Regions from separate parts of the Arthrobacter sp. LjRoot78 genome, predicted to be linked through region 1. Evidence: riboswitches for the same ligand, from Rfam matches in the RefSeq annotation. Region 1 holds a riboswitch; each other region holds the start of a gene.
The links. Region 1 has a riboswitch for S-adenosylmethionine ahead of ACSQ1X_RS06825 (bifunctional o-acetylhomoserine/o-acetylserine sulfhydrylase). Riboswitches for the same ligand answer to the same signal wherever they lie in the genome.

Region 2: linked by a shared signal. The riboswitch ahead of ACSQ1X_RS13535 (aminotransferase class V-fold PLP-dependent enzyme) and the one ahead of ACSQ1X_RS06825 (bifunctional o-acetylhomoserine/o-acetylserine sulfhydrylase) in region 1 are both predicted to bind S-adenosylmethionine.
Region 3: linked by a shared signal. The riboswitch ahead of ACSQ1X_RS19970 (DUF1737 domain-containing protein) and the one ahead of ACSQ1X_RS06825 (bifunctional o-acetylhomoserine/o-acetylserine sulfhydrylase) in region 1 are both predicted to bind S-adenosylmethionine.

The regions. Positions count from the first base shown of each region.
Region 1 is NZ_CAXUTG020000001.1:1,488,676-1,492,945, reverse strand. It holds gene metX (homoserine O-acetyltransferase MetX) at 1-9, opposite strand, end outside; SAM riboswitch class IV at 22-137, opposite strand; gene ACSQ1X_RS06825 (bifunctional o-acetylhomoserine/o-acetylserine sulfhydrylase) at 229-1,545, opposite strand; SAM riboswitch class IV at 1,615-1,730, opposite strand; gene ACSQ1X_RS06820 (VOC family protein) at 1,891-2,529, shown strand; gene ACSQ1X_RS06815 (CPBP family intramembrane glutamic endopeptidase) at 2,691-3,458, opposite strand; gene ACSQ1X_RS06810 (histidine phosphatase family protein) at 3,544-4,224, shown strand; gene ACSQ1X_RS06805 (amidohydrolase family protein) at 4,232-4,270, opposite strand, start outside.
Region 2 is NZ_CAXUTG020000001.1:2,906,895-2,911,164, reverse strand. It holds gene ACSQ1X_RS13545 (metal-dependent transcriptional regulator) at 1-313, opposite strand, end outside; gene ACSQ1X_RS13540 (class I SAM-dependent methyltransferase) at 345-1,118, opposite strand; gene ACSQ1X_RS13535 (aminotransferase class V-fold PLP-dependent enzyme) at 1,209-2,621, opposite strand; SAM riboswitch class IV at 2,657-2,770, opposite strand; gene hisN (histidinol-phosphatase) at 2,988-3,800, opposite strand; gene rsgA (ribosome small subunit-dependent GTPase A) at 3,865-4,270, opposite strand, start outside.
Region 3 is NZ_CAXUTG020000001.1:4,289,092-4,293,361, reverse strand. It holds gene ACSQ1X_RS19980 (O-succinylhomoserine sulfhydrylase) at 1-878, opposite strand, end outside; gene ACSQ1X_RS19975 (rhodanese-like domain-containing protein) at 879-1,289, opposite strand; gene ACSQ1X_RS19970 (DUF1737 domain-containing protein) at 1,286-1,603, opposite strand; SAM riboswitch class IV at 1,638-1,752, opposite strand; gene ACSQ1X_RS19965 (NtaA/DmoA family FMN-dependent monooxygenase) at 1,985-3,280, shown strand; gene ACSQ1X_RS19960 (aromatic amino acid ammonia-lyase) at 3,285-4,270, shown strand, end outside.

The DNA.
Region 1 (4,270 bases):
AATCGTCATCTGAGGACCTCTTCTTCGCGCTTGCCCGCCGCCAACTGGCCGGCAGGCCAGGTCTTCACCCGGGGCACCCCGCCGCGGAAGGAGGGTTGCCGGCCAGCAAGCCGGGGCTGTCGCTGGCACTCATGACCTTCAAAGAGTCTACGAAATGCGTCGCCGCAATGGCTAAGAATGTGACATCAATATGACTCCCGGCGTCGTGGACGCCGGGAGCCGTACTGGTCAGTCGCCCTTGGCGGCGCGGAAACCGGCGTCGAGGTCGGCGATGATGTCGTCGATGTGCTCCAGCCCCACCGAGAGGCGGACCAGGCCGGGGGTCACACCGGCCACGGCCTGCTGCTCTTCCGTCAACTGGCTGTGCGTGGTCGACGCCGGGTGGATGACCAGGGAGCGCACGTCACCGATGTTTGCCACGTGGGAGTGCAGCTCCAAGGCATCCACGAACCGCTTGCCTGCCTCGGCCCCGCCGGCGATGTTGAAGGACACAATCGCGCCGGTGCCCTTGGGTCCATACTTGCGGCCGCGCTCGTACCAGGGGCTGGACGGCAGGCCCGCATAGGCGACGGATTCGACGTCGTCCCTGGACTCCAGCCACTCGGCGACGGTCACCGCGTTGGCAACGTGCCGCTCCACACGCAGGCTCAGGGTTTCCAGCCCCTGGGCGATGAGGAAGGCGTTGAACGGGGATACCGCCGAACCGAGATCGCGCAGCAGCTGGACGCGGGCCTTGAGGATGTAGGACAGGTTCGCCCCCAGTGCACCGTCCGCCCCGAGGTCGCGGGCGTAGACAAGGCCGTTGTAGGTGGGGTCCGGCGTATTGAAGCCCGGGAACTTCTCCGGGTCCTTTCCGAAGTCGAAGTTGCCGGAGTCCACGATCACGCCGGCGATGGCGCTGCCGTGCCCGCCGAGGTACTTCGTGGCCGAGTGCACCACAATGTCGGCACCCCATTCCAGCGGCCGGATGAGGTACGGAGTGGACAACGTGTTGTCCACGATCAGCGGGACGCCTGCCTCGTGGGCAACGCGGGACACGCCTTCGATGTCCAGGACATCCTGGCGCGGATTGGAGACCACCTCGGCGAAGAAGAGCTTGGTGTTCGGCCGGACGGCATCCTTCCACTGCTGGAGGTTGTCCGGATCCTCGACGAACGTCACGGAGATGCCGAACTTCTTCAGGGTGTGGGCCAGGAGGTTATACGTGCCGCCGTACAGGCTGGGGCTGGCCACCACGTGGTCGCCGGCTTCGGCCACGTTGAGGATGGCGAAGGTTTCGGCAGCCTGGCCCGAGCTGAGCAGGAGCGCTGCCAGGCCACCTTCCAGGCTGGCAACGCGCTGTTCCACCGTGTCCTGGGTGGGGTTGCCGATGCGGGTGTAGATGGGCGCCAGCTCGGCCAGCGCGAAGCGGTTGGCGGCGCTTTCGGCGCTCGGGAACACGAACGACGTCGTCTGGTAGATAGGCAGTGCCCTGGCGCCGGTGGCGCTGTCCGGCTCCTGGCCGGCGTGGATCTGGCGGGTTTCGAATGACCATGCGTTGGACATCGGAGAGCTCCTTCTGAGGAAGGGCACCTCTGCCCTGCAGGACATGCTGGACATTCCCTGGCAGGACTGGTGCCGCGCTTGCCGCCCGGCGGTTGCCGGAGGGCCAGGTCTTCACCCGGGGCACCCCACCGCGGAACGAGGGTTGCCGGCCAGCTAGCCGGGGCTTGATGCTGGCGCTCATGACCTGGCCCCAGTCTAGGAACGGCGGATTGCCTGTGAACAGCTTTGTGACGAAGGACGTCAGCGGCGTGATTTCACGGGCCTCAGGCCGGCCCGCCATGACATCCCATCTTGGTAAGGCCACCCTTAGCTGAGAGCTCCATCACAAAGTGCCAAGATGAGGGCATGCGCATGGATCACGTCTCTTACGCCTGTGAACAAGATGGCTTGGCTGCCACCACCGAACGTATTGCAACCGCCCTCGGCGTCGAAGCCGTGAAGGGCGGGGTACACCCCCGTTTTGGCACCCGCAACATGATTATCCCGCTGGCCGGGCACAAATACCTGGAGGTTGTGGAGGTCCTGGACCACCCGGCCTCCGACAAGGCTCCGTTCGGGCAGGCTGTCCGGGCACGCTCCGCAGCCGGCGGCGGCTGGATGGGCTGGTGCGTCGAAGTGGACGACCTGGCACCGTTCGAAGAACGCCTCGGCCGATCGGCTGTCAACGGCAACCGCAAGTTCCCCGACGGCCGCGAACTCGTCTGGAAGCAGATCGGCATCCTGGGCCTCATTGCAGACCCGCAGGTTCCGTACATGCTCAAGTGGGAAGGCGACCCGGAGCTTCACCCGTCCAACGCCTACCCAAGCAACGTTAAGATGTCCAGCCTCACCATCGCGGGCTCGGCCGAACGCGTCACGGAGTGGCTCGGTCAACCGGTCGAGAAGCCTTTGGAAGATGTGGCCGTCGAATGGATCGCCCCGAAGGGAACACCGGGGATCCTCTCCGTCACCTTCGAAACCGCTTCCGGGGCAGTAACCATCTGACCCGGTTCCACAACGTGGAACCGCAAGGGACCACGCGGCAGCCTGCTGCCCCTTAACGGTGCCACACCATAAACTTCGGCCGCTATCAGCGGGTGCCAACGACGCCACCCACCGATAGCGGCCGAATCCTTTTAATCGAGCCCGAGCCAACCCAGCCCGATCTAACCCAGCCCGATCGCCTTGCCGAACAGGCTGAAGCCGACGAAAGCCACGATGTCCAGCAGCGCATGGGCGATCACCAGCGGCATGACGCGGCGGGTCTTCGTGTACACCCAGGCGAAAACAACACCCATGACGGCGTTGCCGATGAACGGGCCGAAGCCCTGGTAGAGGTGGTAGCTGCCGCGGAGCATGGAGCTTGCGAAGATGGCCAGCGGCATGCTCCACCCGAACTTCCCGAGCCGGTCCAGCAGGTAGCCCACCACGATGACTTCCTCGACGATCCCGTGCCGCACTGCGGAGAGGATCAGCACGGGAATGGTCCACCAGTAGGCGTCCAGCGCGCTGGGGATGATGGCGGTGGTGATGCCCAGCGCCCGGCCGGCCGCGTACAGCCCCAGGGAAGGGATGCCGATCAGCGCTGCCAGGCCCAGCCCCTGCAGCAGGTCCTTCCCCGGGCGGGCGAAGTTGAAGCCGAGTTTGCGGAACGCCGAAGCGCCGGACTCCCCCGCCCGCCGGTGTTCCGTGAGGAAATAGATCACCAGGACCACCGGCACGAGGGCGAACACAATGTCCAGCAACTGGTAGGTCAGGTCGAAGTATTCGCGGCTGCTCTGCGAGCGGTTGAGGGTGGACGTACCCTCCGCCAGGGGCGCACGCGTCAGCTTGTCGAGCAGCTGCACCACCGAATACACGGCGGACTGCCCCAGCGACAGACCCAGGACAATCCAGACTTCGATCCGCAGACGACGGCGGGAGGGAACCAGCATGTTCCTATCTTGCCTGCACTTGCTGGTTCTTTCCTGTCCGCCGCCTCACCGGAGCGGGGCAGCCCTGGGCCTATGCTAGGAATTTATGAGCGCGCCCGACAAAATCATCATGATCCGGCACGGCCAGTCCGCCGCCAATGCCGACACCTCCATCTACAACAGGGTCCCGGATTACCGGATACCGCTCACGGACCTCGGCGTGGCACAGGCACAGGCCGCCGGCGAGCAAATCCGCCGGGAGCTGGACGGGCAGCAGGTGTGTGTCTACGTGTCGCCATACCTCAGGGCATACCAGACCCTGGAAGCGCTCAACCTGGGCCCGCTCACTGAACGGGTCATCGAGGAGCCGCGACTCCGGGAGCAGGACTGGGCGAACTTCCAGATCGCCGGGGACATCGAGGACCAGAAGGAACTCCGCAACGCGTACGGCCATTTCTTCTACCGGTTCCGTGAGGGCGAATCCGGCTCGGATGTCTACGACCGGATCTCCTCCTTCATGGAAACACTCCACCGGCACTGGGCCCGGCCGGACTACGCCCGCAACGCGCTCTTCGTGACGCACGGGCTCACCATGCGGCTCTTCTGCATGCGCTGGTTCCATTGGTCCGTGGAGTACTTCGAGTCACTCAACAACCCGGACAACGCCGAGGTGCGGACCCTGGTGCGCACCCGGATGGGCAAGTTCGAGCTGGACAAGCCCTTCAGCCAGTGGGAGGACCGCCGTGTCGACGAAACGGTGCTGGACGCACCGCCTATGGTCTTCTGATGCACCCTTAGCGGGCGCGGACGCCAGCCCGCCAGACTGCGTGGGT
Region 2 (4,270 bases), 1.4 Mb from region 1:
CGGCTTCGTCGTGGACTTCATCCCAGCTGTAGCCGAGTTCCTGGACGAGGTAGGTCTCAATCAGGCGGTGACGCCGGACCATCGAGAGCGCGAGGCGGATTCCGTCCGCCGTGAGCGTGATGGCGCTGTACGGCTTGTGGTCAACCAGGCCCTGGTCCTTGAGTTTGCGGACCATCTCCGAGACCGAGGAGTTTGCGACGCCAAGCCGCTGGGCCAGCTGCGAGGACGTGATGGGCTTGTCCTGCCACTCCGTAAAGGAGTAGATGACCTTGACGTAGTCCTCGATGGAGGAGGAGGGCGCGCTGGTCTTCACGAGTCCAAGCCTACCGCTTTGGCTGCGGCACTCATGCTTTGAACGCCCGCCAGGTCTGGGTGAGGTAGGGAAGTCCGATGGTGTCCGCCGGGGAATGGCCCAGGTGCTCGTGGAGGTACCAGTCCAGGTTGTGGCGGACCTTTGCGCGCGTACTTTCGCCGGCCGCGAGGTAATAGCTGCGGGACTTTGCCAGTTCGACGATGTCTCCGGTGGTCACTGAGTCTTCCCAGCGTGTCAGGTGGCTCTCAAGCCCGGCAAACTCCGGCCCGATTGCGGGACGGAAGTCCGGCTTGTGCACGTCCCCTGCATGCATGATCCGGGACAAGCGGTGGACCCACGGGACGGACGTATCCAGCTGATTCCACACCAGTCCCAGCACGCCGGCAGGGCGGAGGATGCGGGACAGTTCGGTGCTTGCCAGGAGGGGATCGCACCAGTGCCAGGCCTGGGCAACAACGACGACGTCGAACGCCGCGTCCGGGAGTCCGGTTGCCTCCGCTGTGCCCTCCGTCGCTGGAACTCCCGGCAGGACGAGGCGCAGTTGGGCGAGCATGTCCGGTGAAGGATCCACCGCGGAGACTGCCAGCCCGCGTTGCACCAGCAATGCGGTGTACTTGCCCGTCCCCGCCCCAATGTCAGCGGCGTCGGACACTCCGGCGATCCCGCCGACGCTTTCGATCAGCCAGTCCGCAGAGTCGCCAGGGTAGCTTGGGCGGACCCGGTCGTAGTGTTCACCGCCGTCCTGGAAGCTTTGGCCGAGCTCGTGCCGGCGCTGGTGGTGCAGTTTGGGGCCTCCCCGTGCCACGTGCAATCTCCTTCGGGCAGGCTGGAATTCTTACCCCTCGAATTTACCGCACAGACCGTGTCCCCAGTCCTCGGGCCTCAGGCCCAACGCTCAGTCGTCGGTGCAGGGCGCCGCGCCGGCGGTGCCGGGGGTATTGGGCGCCCATTCCGGGTAGCTGCGGGTGTCGTTGGCCGGCACCCAGCGGCCCGCGTCCACAACGTAGTCCCAGCCCAGGCCCGTGCGGCGGAGTTCCTCAATGCCAGCGAGCAGGCGCTGGGCGTCCTCCAGCCGGGATCCGACGCCGAAGCTTGCGCGGAGCGAGCCCGAGGGCAGTCCCAGCCGCTTGAGCAGCGGGTGGGCGCAGAAGCGGCCGTCCCGCAGGCCCACGCCGTGTTCGGCGGAGAGGTAGGCCGCAACAAGGCCCGCGTCGTAGCCGGCGACGGAGAAGTTGACCACCCCGATCGTGTCATTGGTGTCGCTGAAGATCTGGTGCACCGTGACGCCGTCGATCCTCTGCAGCCCCTCCACGAGGAAGGACCGGATGGCGGTCTCGTGGGCGTGCCACAGCTCCTGGTCCAGAGCGCCGATGACCTGCGTGGCGCGGGCAAGGGTGGCGGCGCCGAGCACGTTGGGCGAGCCGCCCTCATGCCGTGCCGGTCCCGTGGCCCAGCTGACGGAATCCAGCCGGGCCTCGCGGACCGCTCCGCCGCCTGCCAGGTGGGGGGTCCCGGCGTCGAGCCAGTCCGGCCGGCCCACGAGGACGCCGGAGCCGAAGGGTGCATACAGCTTGTGACCCGAGAAGGCGAGGTAGTCGACGTCGTCCGCTGCGATGTCGATGCGGCGGTGCGGGGCCAGTTGCGCCGCGTCCACCACAATCCTTGCGCCGTGTTCGTGCGCCAAAGCGGCCAGTTCACGGATCGGAAGGATTTCGCCGGTGACATTGGAGGCGCCGGTGACGGCCAGCAGGCTGATGTCACCCTGCCGGAGTTCAGTGCGCAGGCTCTCCAGGGTTGCCTTCAGGGTGGACGCGGCAACCACGCTGCGGTGCGGCACGCCCTGCCAGGGGAGCAGGTTGGCGTGGTGCTCGATGTCCAGGTAGAGCACTTCACCGGTGTGGCGGCCGTCCGCCACCGGCAGGCAGCCCGCCAGCAGGTTCAGGGAGTCGGTGGTGTTCCTGGTGAAAATGACGGAATCGTCCGGCCTGCCGCCCACGAAGCCGCGGACGATATTCCGCGCGTTTTCGTACACGGACGTGCTGATCTGCGAAGCGTAGCCCGCGCCTCGGTGCACGCTGGCGTAGTACGGCAGGATTTCGTTGAGGTAGGCCGAGACGACGGACAGTGCCGGTGCCGACGCGCCGTAGTCCAGGTTCGCGTAGCGGACGTGGCCGCCCTGGATCAGCGGAGCCTGGATCTCCGCGCCGGTGACGGCCGAGAGGGGGCGCCGGGCGACGCTGAACCGTTCATCCAGACGGGCTGGGGCGGGGGCGGTTCCGGAGTTTGCGGGGAACGTGGCAGTAGTCATGGGGACCTCACTGTAAAGGGACCCCTCACTCCGGGGATCCGCGCTTGCCGGGTCCGTTCCGGACCGGCCTGGTCGTCACCCGGGGCACCCCACCGCGAATGGAGGGTTGCCGGCCAGCAAACCGGGGTTTAGCGCTGGCACTCGTGACCTGTTTCGAGATTAGGACATTGACAGCGCCGCGGGAAAGTTGCGGCAATTATTAAGCACTTTGTTACGCGAGGCAGAAGAATGGCGTTGCGGCCGAACAAAGGACGGCGGACGCACCCTTGGGAGGGGCGTCCGCCGTCGTTTATTCGGCACTGCGTTCATTCGGCGCTGCGTTGATCTGCCGCCCTCGCGCCTAGCGACCGGGGGGTGCGCTGCGCGTCAGAGGAGGTCGTCGAGGTCCGGGTTCAGGCGCTTGAGGACCTCCGAATGGAGGATCGAGTTGGTGGCGAGGGCATTCCCGCCGAAGGGGCCGTCCACTCCCTCCAGCGAAGTGAAGCGGCCTCCGGCTTCGGTGACAATGGGCACCAGGGCGGCCATGTCGTAGAGGTTCAGTTCCGGCTCGCAGGCGATGTCCACGGACCCTTCGGCCACCATGCAATAAGACCAGAAGTCGCCGTAGGCCCGGGTCCGCCAGACGTCCTCCGTGAGGCCCAGGAATTCATCCAGGTTGCCGCGTTCCTTCCAGCCGCTAAGGCTCGAGTAGGAGAGGGAGGCGTCCGAGAGCTTGGACACGTTCGAAACCTTCAGCCGGGTGGCTGCCGCAAGCGACCGTCCCATGTAGGCGCCAGCCCCTTTAGCGGCCCACCAGCGCTTTCCCAGCGCCGGTGCGCTGACCAGGCCGACCACCGGCTCGCCCTCATCCACGAGGGCGATCAGGGTGGCCCACACCGGCACGCCGCGCACGAAGTTCTTGGTGCCGTCGATCGGATCGATGATCCAGCGGCGGGAACCGTGCCCGGAGCTGCCGAATTCTTCGCCGAGGACGGCATCCCGCGGGCGGGAACGGGACAGCTGGCCGCGGATGGACTCTTCAGCTGATTTGTCAGCATCCGTGACCGGGGTCAGGTCCGGTTTGGTTTCAATCTGAAGGTCCAGCGCCTTGAAGCGGCTCATGGTCTGGGAGTCGACAGAGTCAGCCAGTACATGGGCGAGGCGCAGGTCGTCGTTGTAGCTCGAAGCGGGTTGGGTCATGGTTCCAAACTACCGTCTCTGTGGCCGGCCGGGCGGGATGTCAGGTCCCTGGCCCCTCCGCCTGCTACGAAACGATGCCGAGTTCCTTCGCTTCCTGAGCTTCCATCCGGGGATCGGTGCCGAGCAACCGCCGCAGGGACGCAAGACGCGCCGCGCCGGACGGCCCTGCGTGTCCTTCGGCCACCCAGGCGTCCACGCCGCAGTTGACGGCGGATGCATCATGCTTGCAGCCGCGTTCGCAGGCATCCGTGCCGGGTTCGAGGTCGGGGAACGAACGCAGGATCCGGTCCGGATCGACGTGGGCAAGGCCGAATGACCGGATACCCGGGGTGTCAATAATCCAGCTTCCGGCGGGCGCGTCACTGATCCGCAGGGCAAGTGCCGACGACGACGTGTGCCGTCCCCGCCCGGTGACGGCGTTGACTCCTCCGGTGGCCCGCTCAGCGCCGGTCAGGGCATTGACCATGGTG
Region 3 (4,270 bases), 2.8 Mb from region 1:
AGCGGGTATTTGACCCAGCTGACGGCCGGCTGCTCCTCCAGCCATCCGGCCAGGCGAAGCGCGGAGGCGGAGGAGTGCTTGACGCGCAGGGCCATGGTCTCCAGGCCCTTGGTCAGCACCCAGGCGTTGAATGCGGACAGTGCAGGCCCGGTGTGGCGCATGAGCTGCTTGACCGGGCCGTCGATGAACTCCTTGGTGCCCAGGATGGCGCCGCCGAGCACCCGTCCCTGGCCGTCGATGTGCTTGGTGCCGGAGTACACAATCACGTCCGCGCCGAGCTCGCCGCAGCGCTGCAGCAGGGGAGTGGCAAAGACGTTGTCGACGACGACCGTCGCCCCGGCCGAGTGGGCCAGTTCGCTGACCGCGGCGATGTCCACGATCTCCTGCATCGGGTTCGACGGCGACTCGAAGAAGACCGCCGTCGTCGGCTCCGCCAACGCGGCCCGCCATTGCTCCAGGTCCGGGCCGTCCACGAACACCGTTTCCACGCCCCAGCGGGGCAGGATCTCATTCAGGATCACAAAGCAGGAGCCGAACAGCGAGCGGGCAGCCACCACGCGGTCGCCCGCGGCCAGCAGCGCACCGAGGGCAGTGAAGACGGCGGACATGCCCGACGCCGTCGCAAAGGACGCCTCCGTGCCCTCGAGCAGCCGGAGCCGCTCCTGGAACGTCGCCACCGACGGGTTGCCGTAGCGGGAGTACACGAACCGTTCGTCTTCGCCCGTGAAGGCGCGTTCGGCGGCTGCCGCGGATTCATACACGAAGCCGGAGTTGAGGAAGATCGGCTCGGCCGTCTCCTGGAAGTTGGTGCGGTCAAGGCCGCCGCGGACAGCCTGGGTGTCGGGGTTCCAGCCGGCGGCGTCGGGATTGAAAGTCACTTAGTTCTTTCCGAGGTTGGTGGGTAGTCCGCGGTTCTTCCAGCCGTTGACGGTGCGCTCGCCATAACGGTCCGGTTCGCCTTCAAAGCCTTCGAGGACGTTGTAGGCCGTGAAGCCGGCCTGCGTGGCGGCGATTGCCGCGGCGACCGAGCGGACGCCGGAACGGCAGAGGAACACCAGTTCAACGCCGGTGTCCTCCGGTGCCTGCTGCTTCAGCTGGTGAATGAAATCCGGGTTGGGGATGCCGCCGGGGAAGGTCCACTGGATGAAGAGGGGATCGTTTTCGGTGGCTTTCGTGTCCGGGATGCCGATGTGGGCCCACTCGCCTTCGGTGCGGACATCCACCAGGACTGCGCCCTGTTCCAGCTTGGCCCAGGCGTCCTGGGGGCTCAGGTCTCCGGCGTAGCTCATGCGTGGCCCTCGAAACCCTCGCCGGGGAAGTCGAGGTCAAACTCAAGTTCGTCCACGGCGGTTGCCACCGCGGCGTCCGAGCTGGCGATGGCTGCGGGCAGGACCACGGCCTGCGCCACGATCACGCTGGTGCCGTTGAACGTGGCCGCCGGGCTCCCGTGCAAAACATAACCATCGGCCAGCGCTGCGGAGATGCGCTCGCAGAAGGAGCGGTCATCGGGGCCGGTGATGAGCCGGTAGGCCAGCTTTTCCTGGGGCAGGTCCTGGGCCGGTAGTTCCTGGCCGGCGGCGGCCGGTTCGGTGGCCGGAGCCAGTGGGGCGGGTGCGTCAGACACGACGGATCTCCTTCTCTCACGCTTGCAGCTCGAATGGGTCGATATGCCGAGTATTCACCTGAGGCACCCCGCCGTGGAAGGAGGGTTGCCGACCGGCCAGTCAGGGCTTGGCACCGGTTCTCATTACTCCCCAAAAACGTAACACTTACGACGGCGGCCTGCACCGCCGTCGTCGTCATCTTCCGTAACGGGAGAGGGCTGAAAGCGGTGCTGGCCCCGTGTTTCCAGTGACCCGTGCGTGACCCCGTACTGCGGTTACAAAAGACCCTGCCGGGAGGATAATGACGGGAGATGAACCGCTGTAACGCCGGATGAAATCAGGCAGCCGTGAATGGATCGAACGGGAATACAGTCAGTCCCATGCTGCACTTCGGTTGGTTTGTGGGTCACGGCTTCGGCGTCCAGGGCTGGGGCACGCCAGGCTACGGCATCGGCTACGACTGGAAAAAGCCCGCCCTGTACCAGCATGCCGTGCGCGAATTCGAGCGGGCCGGGCTGGACCTGTTCATCATCGAAGACTCCCTCACGGTGCCGGACACCTACGGCGGCAGCGCCGAGGTGTCGCTGGCGCAGGCGTCGTTCGCGCCCAAGCACGATCCGCTGGCACTGGTGCCGTACCTGCTCTCCGCCACGGAACACCTGGGCATTGTTCCCACAGTCAGCGCCTCCTTCTACCCGCCGTTCACCGCGGCCCGGCTGCTGGCCACGCTGCAGCATTTCTCCAACGGCCAGGTGGGCTGGAACGTGGTGACCTCCGGCAGTGACCTGGCCGCGCAGAACTACGGCCTGGACCAGCAGATCGAGCACGACCTCCGCTACGAGAAAGCAGAGGAATTTGTGGACGTGGTGCGCAAGCTCTGGCGCAGCTGGGAGCCGGACGCCATTGTGGAGGACGCGGACGCCGGCGTCTTCGCGGACCACACGAAGGTCCACCCCATCAACCACGACGGCGAGTTCTTCAAGGTCCGCGGACCGCTGAACACCGCGCCGCTACCCGAGGAACCGGTGCTGGTGCAGGCCGGGGCATCCCCGCGCGGCAAAGCGTTCGCGGGTGCCAACACGGACGTCGCCATCGCCCTGGCCAGGGGTGCGGACGGCATGAAGGCCTACCGGGACTCGATCCGGGCCGAGGCGGCAGCGGCAGGGAGGAACCCCGACGACGTCAAGGTGCTGTTCGTCCTCAAACCCACCGTGGTTGGGTCCCGGGCAGAAGCGGACGAACTCCGGGAGCAGCGGCGCCGGCTCACGCAGCGCGACATCGACAGCCAGCTGAACTCCATCTCGTATCTCTCCGTCATCGACTTCAAACAGTTCGACCTCGACGCCCCGCTCCCCGAACTCACCACGAACAGCAACCAGGGCACCCTGGATCACTTCACCAAAGCCGGTCCGCCCGGCTCCACGCTGCGCCAGCTCCTGCAGGCGCGCAGCGGCGGCGCCGGGGACAGCATCATCGGCACCGCCGAGGACATTGCGGACTACCTCGAGGAGACAGGGGCCACGGTGGGCGGAGACGGGTTCCTGTTCTCCGGCTTCGTGGACCCGGCCACCGTTCACGGGGTGCTGGACCGCCTGGCGCCCGTGCTGCGGCGCCGCGGGCTGCTCCGGACAAGCTACGGCGACGGCGGCTTCCGCCGGAACCTGCTGGACTTCTAGTCCGATGGGCAACGGCAGCGGCAACTTCCTGATCGGTACGGCGCACCTGCGTGCCAGGGACATCGCCGAGGCCGCGGCTGACCCGGCCGTGAAGTTCGTCCTCAGCACGGACGCCCTGGAAATGATCGGGCGCTCGCGCGAGGTGGTGGAGCAGGCCATCGACTCCGGCCACCGCGTCTACGGACTCAATACGCTGCTGGGCTCCGGGCGGGACACCGCTGTGGAAGAGAAGTCGATCCTTGCCTACCAGGTTCAGGTGGTGCGGTACCACAACAGCGGCGTGGGGGACCTGCTGGGCGCCGACGAGGTCAGGGCCGTGATCCTGGCGCGGCTGGTGGGCTTCAGCCGCGGCGGCTCCGGAGTCCGGCCGGAAACAGCCCGCTTCTACGCTGACATGCTTAACCGGGGTGTGGTCCCCGCCGTCCCCCGCGAAGGATCCGTTGGTTCCGCCGACCTCACCCACCTGGCCGCAGTGGCCGCCGTCGCCATCGGGGAGGGCCAGGCTGTCAGCGCGGACGGGCAGCTGGTGCCCGGCGGGCAGGCGCTGGCCGACGCCGGGCTGGCTCCGCTGGAACTGGCGCCCGGCGAGGCCCTGGCCCTGGTCAGCTCCAACTCCTATTCCATCGGTGTCGGCGCGCTGGTGCTGCACCGCATACTGCGGCTCGCCGATCTTGCCGACACGGCGCTCGCGCTGTCGCTTGAGGCGACGGCAAGGCATGACGGCGGGGGCAACCTCAGCCCGTTTTCGCCAGCGGTGCAGGCTGCCAAAGCCGTGCACGGTCAGGCGGTCACGGCGGCCCACGTGCTGGGGCTCCTGGAGGGAGGCTGGCTGGAGGACCACACCCGGAAGGTTTCCGTGCAGGACGCGCTGTCCTTCCGGGCGGCGCCCCAGACCCACGGTGCTGTCCGGTGGCAGGTCACTTCTCTGGAAGACGCCCTGGAGGTGGAGCTCAACGGCCGGGGCGACAACCCGCTCACCGACGTCGGCTC